DNA from 2 places in the Algihabitans albus genome. Region 1 is predicted to be linked to the other one. Evidence: predicted binding sites of a transcription regulator. Region 1 holds the regulator's gene; the other holds the start of a gene.
The links. Region 1 encodes PhoB, which activates phosphate uptake and scavenging genes when phosphate is short. Its sites were predicted from a motif close to TNTCATAAAACTGTCA; they were not measured.
Positions count from the first base shown of each region.

Region 1 (3,412 bases):
GGCGCCGGGGCTTCGCGGCAGAGGCCCTTTCGGCTTTGAGCCAGGACTGTCCGGTGCATCCGGAAGGCCCGGCGCGCTTTCGCCTTCCACGACTGCGGTAACCCCGCCTCCCGGCGTGTGATGCGGAAAGCAGGGATGGTCTTCGAAGGCATCCTGCGGTGATACTCTGTTCGCCCGAACATCTCTCCCCACCCCCGCGACGGCGTCCTCTACGCTCGCGTTGAGCCAACTGCAGCGAAGCTTTGCTCTGAGAAGCCGTCGAAAGCCGCCTGTCTTCGGGGAAAGCCGACAAGATGAAAGCCTGACATGAAGAAAGCCGATATCGCCGAGTTCTTCGACCGCCTGGCCACCGCCCTGCCGGAGCCGAAGGGTGAGCTGGAATACGTCAACGCCTACACCCTGCTGGTTGCGGTGGTGCTGTCGGCGCAAGCCACCGACGTCGGCGTCAACAAGGCGACACGCCAGCTGTTTCAGGTCGCCGACACGCCGGAAAAGATGCTGGCCCTCGGCGAGGCGCGTCTGAAGGATCACATCAAGACCATCGGTCTGTTCAACTCCAAGGCCAAGAACGTCATCGCCCTGTCGCGGCAGCTCTTGAACGAGCACGACAGCCAGGTGCCGCAGAACCGCGAAGCCCTGGTCAAGCTACCCGGCGTCGGCCGCAAAACCGCCAACGTGGTGCTGAACATGGCCTTCGGACAGGACACCATTGCCGTCGACACCCATATTTTCAGGGTGTCGAACCGGACCGGGATGGCACCGGGAAAGACCGTCGATGCGGTCGAGCAGAAACTTGAGAAGGTGGTGCCGTCAAACCGGAGGCAGCACGCTCACCATTGGCTCATCCTGCATGGCCGCTACGTCTGCAAGGCCCGCAAACCGGACTGTCCGGCTTGCCCGGTCAGCGATCTCTGCGCCTACAAGGCCAAGACAACGGTGGCCATGACGGCCGCGAAGCCGGCCAAGCGGCGCAAACCGGCGGCCTGATCAGAAACGCCAAGGTCCTGCGGCCAGCCTAACGGAAACGTCAGGTTTGTTTGTGGATCGGCTTGATCATGCGGCCGAGGTCGGTTCCGGCGAAGAGGTGCATGTGAAAGTGCGGAACCTCTTGGTGGGCATCCTCGCCGTGATTGGCGACGATGCGGTAGCCGGCCTCCGCTGCTCCCAGATCGCGGGCGACCTGGCCGAGCAGGCGAAAGAAATCCCCGATTTCCGCGTCGCTTGCCTGTGACGCGAAGTCGTCGGACGAAACGTAGGCTCCCTTCGGGATCACCAGGACATGAGTCGGCGTCTGCGGTTCGATGTCTCGGAATGCCAGACTGTGGGGGCTTTCGGCCACCTTGTCGCAAGGAATTTCACCGAGGATGATCTTGGCGAAGACGTTGCTGTCGTCGTAGGTCGCGTGGGTCACCTGCGTTTCCTCATCTTTTCAGTCAGCGCTTTAATAGCTTGCCGCGCAGAACCGCAACAAGACCGGCGCGGCTGTCAACAGGAAGCTGCGGGGTTTTGGGTTCGGATCTCGGCGCCGGAGCGGGCAGACGCGGGTCCACCGAGCCTTCACCGCCTTCGGTCAGGCTGCTTGTGCGCGATCCAAGGCATAGCCGGCGGAGCGGACGGTCCGAATCAGGTCCGCTTCGTCATCGATGTTGAGCGCTTTCCGCAGCCGGCGAATGTGCACATCGACCGTCCGCGGCTCGACGTAGACGTCACGCCCCCAGACGGCGTCGAGCAACTGCTCCCGGCTGAACACCCGGCCCGGATGCTGCATGAGGTAGCGCAGGAGGCGAAACTCGGTCGGACCGAGATGAACGTCGCGTGGGCCGCGGCGAACCCGATGGGCCGCAAGGTCCATCTCCAGATCGTCGAACTGCAGCGTCTCGTTGGCCAGTGCCGGCTGCGCACGTCGCAGGACGGCACGCATGCGGGCCACCAATTCGGCCGGGGAGAAGGGCTTGGTGATGTAATCGTCGGCGCCGCTGTCGAGTCCTCGGACCTTGTCGGCCTCCTCGCCGCGCGCCGTCAGGATGATGATCGGGACGTCGCGGGTTTCCGGCGCACGCCGGAGCTGCCGGCAGACTTCCAGGCCGCTCATCAAAGGTAGCATCCAGTCGAGCAGGACGAGGTCCGGCCGCTCTTCCTTGGCGAGAACCAGGGCCTCTTCGCCATCCCGCGCATCGGCTAGGCGGAAGCCCTCGCGTTCCAGATTGTAGCGCAGCAGCGTGACCAGAGCCGCCTCGTCTTCAACAAGCAATATCAACGGCTTCATAACGGCAGGGATCCCCCGAAACTGCGGTGCCAGTGACGGCACCTCTTCTCCTGAACGCCCGCTCAGGTGCTCACACCTCCGTTGGTGGCGACAGCACCGCGTAACTGCTGGTGTCGCCCTTGGGGCGACCGCCAACGATCTTGTTCCCGGTGACCAGGAAGTGAATGACTTCGGCGATGTTGGTCGCATGGTCGCCCATGCGTTCGACGTTCTTGGCGATAAAGAGCAGATGCGTACAGGGCGTGATGTTCCGCGGATCTTCCATCATGTAGGTGAGGGTTTCGCGGAACAGCGAGGTATACATCTCGTCGACCTCGGCATCGCCTTCCCAAACGTCGATTGCCTTGGCCGGGTCGCGCTCGACGTAGGCATCGAGAACTCGCTTGATGTTGGCCAACACGAGCTGAGCCATGCGCGGCAAGGTGTGCGCCGGCTCTGTCATCGGCACCTGGTTGAGCGCCATGGATCGCTTGGCGACATTGGCGGCGTAGTCGCCGATCCGCTCCAAGTCGGCCGAGATCTTCAGGGCTGCGATCACCTCACGCAGGTCCTGGGCCATCGGCTGGCGCAGCGCCAAGAGCTGCACTGCCTGTTCGTCGATCTCCTGCTCCAGAACATCGATCTGCACATCGTCCTGAACGACCTGGGCCGCCATCTCGCTGTTGCGGCGGCTCAAGGCCTCGACCGCAGACGCCAGTTGGCTTTCCGCGAGGCCGCCCATGCGGATGATCGATTGGCTGAGCCGCGTCAACTCCTTGTCGAAGGCGCGCACCGTATGTTCGGCGGAGGTATCTGGCACTGTCATTCCTTTCCGTCCCGGCGCCGCTTGCGCCGAGCCCGAGCGATCAACCGAAGCGCCCGGTAATGTAATCCTGTGTACGCTGATCCTTGGGGTTGGTGAAAATCTGCTCGGTCTCGTCGGTTTCGACCAGAATCCCAAGGTGGAAGAAAGCCGTGCGCTGGCTGACGCGCGCCGCCTGTTGCATCGAGTGGGTCACGATCACGATGGTGAAGTTCTGCCGCAACTCGTCGATCAGTTCTTCGATCTTGGCCGTGGCGATCGGATCGAGCGCCGAGCAGGGCTCATCCATCAGGATGACTTCCGGATTGACGGCGATCGCGCGTGCGATGCAGAGGCGCTGCTGC
Region 1 is NZ_QXNY01000004.1:425,885-429,296, reverse strand. It holds gene nth (endonuclease III) at 307-987, shown strand; gene DBZ32_RS12100 (HIT domain-containing protein) at 1,028-1,411, opposite strand; gene phoB (phosphate regulon transcriptional regulator PhoB) at 1,571-2,266, opposite strand; gene phoU (phosphate signaling complex protein PhoU) at 2,337-3,071, opposite strand; gene pstB (phosphate ABC transporter ATP-binding protein PstB) at 3,112-3,412, opposite strand, start outside.

Region 2 (3,412 bases), on a different contig from region 1:
CCGACCGAACAGCGATGTCGCGCTGATGCTAGCGCTCTGCCACACGCTGCTGACCGAGGATCTGGCCGACCTCTCCTTCGTGGAGCGTTACACAGCCGGCTTCGCGCAGGTACGCCCCTACATCCTCGGCGAGAGCGACGGCCAGCCGAAGGATGCCGACTGGGCCGCCGCGGTCACGGAGGTCCCGGCCGACTGGATCCGCAATCTCGCCCGCAAGATGGCGGCGCAGCGCACCATGATCATGACCGCCTGGTCCTTGCAGCGGGCGCGTTTCGGGGAGCAGCCCTGGTGGGGCACGGTCTTGCTGTCCGCGCTGCTCGGTCAGATCGGATTGCCGGGCGGCGGCTTCGGCTTCAGCTATACCTCGATCAACGGCTACGCCTTCCCGCCGAACAACGTCAGCGTTCCGGGTTTCTCGCGCGGCCGCAATCCGGTCAAACTCCGCATCCCGGTGGCACGCATCGCCGACATGCTGTTGCAGCCCGGCGAGGACTTCGAGTTCAACGGCCGGCAGATGACCTACCCGGACATCCGCATGATCCACTGGGCCGGCGGCAATCCCTTCCACCATCACCAGGATCTCAACCGTCTGACCCGCGCCTGGGCCAAGCCGGAAACGGTGATCGTGCAGGACCCCTGGTGGACGCCAACCGCAAGACGTGCCGATCTGGTCCTGCCGGCCACCACGACGATGGAACGCAACGACATCGGCGCCAGTCCGCGCGATCGCTACATCTTCGCAATGCCGCAACTCGTCTCGCCGGTCGGCCAGGCACGCAACGACTTCGACATCTATGCCGACCTGGCCGAGCGCTTGGGCTATCGCGCGGACTTTACCGAGGACCGCGACGAGATGGGCTGGTTGCGCCATCTCTACGACACGGCCCGCGAGCGGGCCGTCGCGGAGGGGCTGGTGCTCCCGGACTTCGCGACCTTCTGGGAAGACGGCTTGGTCGTGATGCCGCGCCCTGTGGATGACTATATCTATCTGGCCGACTTTCGCGCCGATCCCGAGGCCAACGCCCTGCGCACGCCGAGCGGGCGTATCGAGCTTTTCTCCGAGAAGATCGCCGCGATGGGCTACGACGACTGCCCCGGCCAGGCAACCTGGCTCGAGCCCGAGGAGTGGCTGGGCGCCGCCGGCGAAGAGAGTCCGCTTCACCTAATCTCCAGCCATCCGCAACACCGCCTCCACAGCCAGATGGACAACGGTCCCCTGGCGCGCGCCAGCAAGATCCAAGGGCGTGAGCCGCTCTGGCTGCACCCCGAAGACGCGGCGGCGCGCGGCCTGGAAACCGGAGACGTCGCCCGTCTGTTCAATGCCCGGGGGGCCTGCCAGGTCGGCGTGATCGTCAGCGACCGCGTCAGACCGGGCGTCGCGATGATCCATGAAGGCGCCTGGATCGATCCACTGGAGCCGGGCGTGCCGGGCTCCCTCGACAAGCACGGCAATCCGAATCTGGTGACACGGGACATCGGCAGTTCCCGCCTGAGCCAGGCCTGTGCGGCGCAGAGCGCACTGGTGCAGATCGAGAAGACCGAAGGCCCGCTTCCGGATATCACCGCCTACGATCCCCCCGAGGTTGCCTGACCATGAAAGACGACGAGCCCGAGCACCGCTTCGTGACGCGCCGTGAGGCGCTGCGCGCCCTGCTGATCGCCAGCGCATCCCTACCGATCCTGGCCGTACGTGGCCCGAGTGTCGCGCTGGCAGCGAACCTGAGGCGCTACCGCTGCCCGGAAACGGAGTGCGGCTACCTCTACGATCCGGAGCTCGGTGTACCGGAACACGACGTTCCGCCGGGTGTGGACTTCGCGGACCTGCCGGACGATTGGGAATGTCCCGAGTGCGGGACGCCGAAATACCTCTGGTAGTGACCGGCCAGGTCCCAAGGGAATCCAGCCGAAAGGTCGCAACGACGCTCTGACCGAGCGAAACCCGCAGGCCTCAAAGGACAATCGGGGCCGACCGCGCTTCCCAGGTGGATAATTACGCACAAGTGACGGCGGAACTTCATGGAGTCGTAACAGAACCGTCAAGACTGCCGCGTACCTCTCCTCTCAAGGTCGAGCCTTCGAACGCTCGGCCGCCCCTCGTGTTTCAAACAACGAGCGCCGCGGTGGCCGCCGCGCGCGCGCTGCCGGGAGAGGTCATTCCATGAAGAACACCGACCGATCGCATTATTCCTGTCGCGCGGAGGCTTACGAGGCCTCCGAGGACACCCCCTCCAACCGCTCCGAGGCACCGACCATCGGCGATGTCATCAATCGCCGCTTCGGCCGCCGCGATGTCCTGAGGGGCGCCCTGGGCGTCGCCGCCATCGGCGCGATCGCCGGCAGCGGACTGGCCGCTTTGGGCGGCAAGAAGGCACTGGCCGCTTCCGCCTCCTTCAACTTCAGCGAAATCTCGCACGGCGTCGACGAAACGCATCACGTAGCGCCCGGCTACAGTGCCGATGTGCTGATCCGCTGGGGCGACCCGGTTCTGGCCGATGCGCCCGAGTTCGACCCGATGAACCAGACCGCCGCCGCTCAGGCGAAGCAGTTCGGTTACAACAACGACTACGTCGGATACATCGGCTTGCCCTTCGGCTCGGACAACGCCGAGCGCGGTCTGCTTTGCGTGAACCACGAGTACACCAACGAAGAAGTTATGTTCCCCGGCGTCGGCAAGCAGGACGGCGATGCCGAGTTCGCCGCCATGACCAAGGATCTGGTCGAGGTCGAAATGGCCGCGCACGGCGGTTCCATTCTCGAAATCGAGAAGGTCGACGGCGCCTGGAGCGTGGTTTCGGGCAGCGAGTACGCCCGCCGCATCACCGCGCTCGAGACCGAGATGGAGCTCACCGGCCCCGCCGCGGGTCACGATCTGATGAAGACCTCCGCCGACTCCGGCGGCACGAAGGTCATCGGCACGATCAACAACTGCGCTGGCGGTATCACGCCCTGGGGCACCTACCTGATGGCCGAGGAGAACTTCCACGGCTACTTCTGGGGCGATGTCGAGGGGCATCCGCAGCAGGCCGCGTTGGAGCGTTACGGCGTGCCCGGCGCCTGGTATGCCTGGGGCCAGTTCCACGACCGCTTCGACATCGGCAAGGAGCCGAATGAGAGCCACCGCTTCGGCTGGATCGTCGAGGTCGATCCCCTGGACCCGACCTCGACCCCGAAGAAGCGCACCGCGCTCGGCCGCTTCAAGCACGAGGGCGGCGAGTCGATCGTCAACGGCGACGGCCGCGTCGTGGTCTACATGGGCGACGACCAGCGCTTCGACTATCTCTATAAGTTCGTCAGTGCGGGCACCTACAACCCCGACGACCGGGCCGCCAACATGGACCTGCTCGACGAGGGCACGCTCTACGTGGCCCGCTTCGATGCGGAAGGTACCGTCGCCTGGCTGCCGCTGACGCAG
Region 2 is NZ_QXNY01000005.1:290,687-294,098, reverse strand. It holds gene DBZ32_RS15435 (molybdopterin-dependent oxidoreductase) at 1-1,591, shown strand, start outside; gene DBZ32_RS22855 (rubredoxin) at 1,594-1,875, shown strand; gene DBZ32_RS15425 (PhoX family protein) at 2,159-3,412, shown strand, end outside.
Region 2: the regulator PhoB is predicted to act here: its motif matches at 2,024-2,039, upstream of DBZ32_RS15425 (PhoX family protein).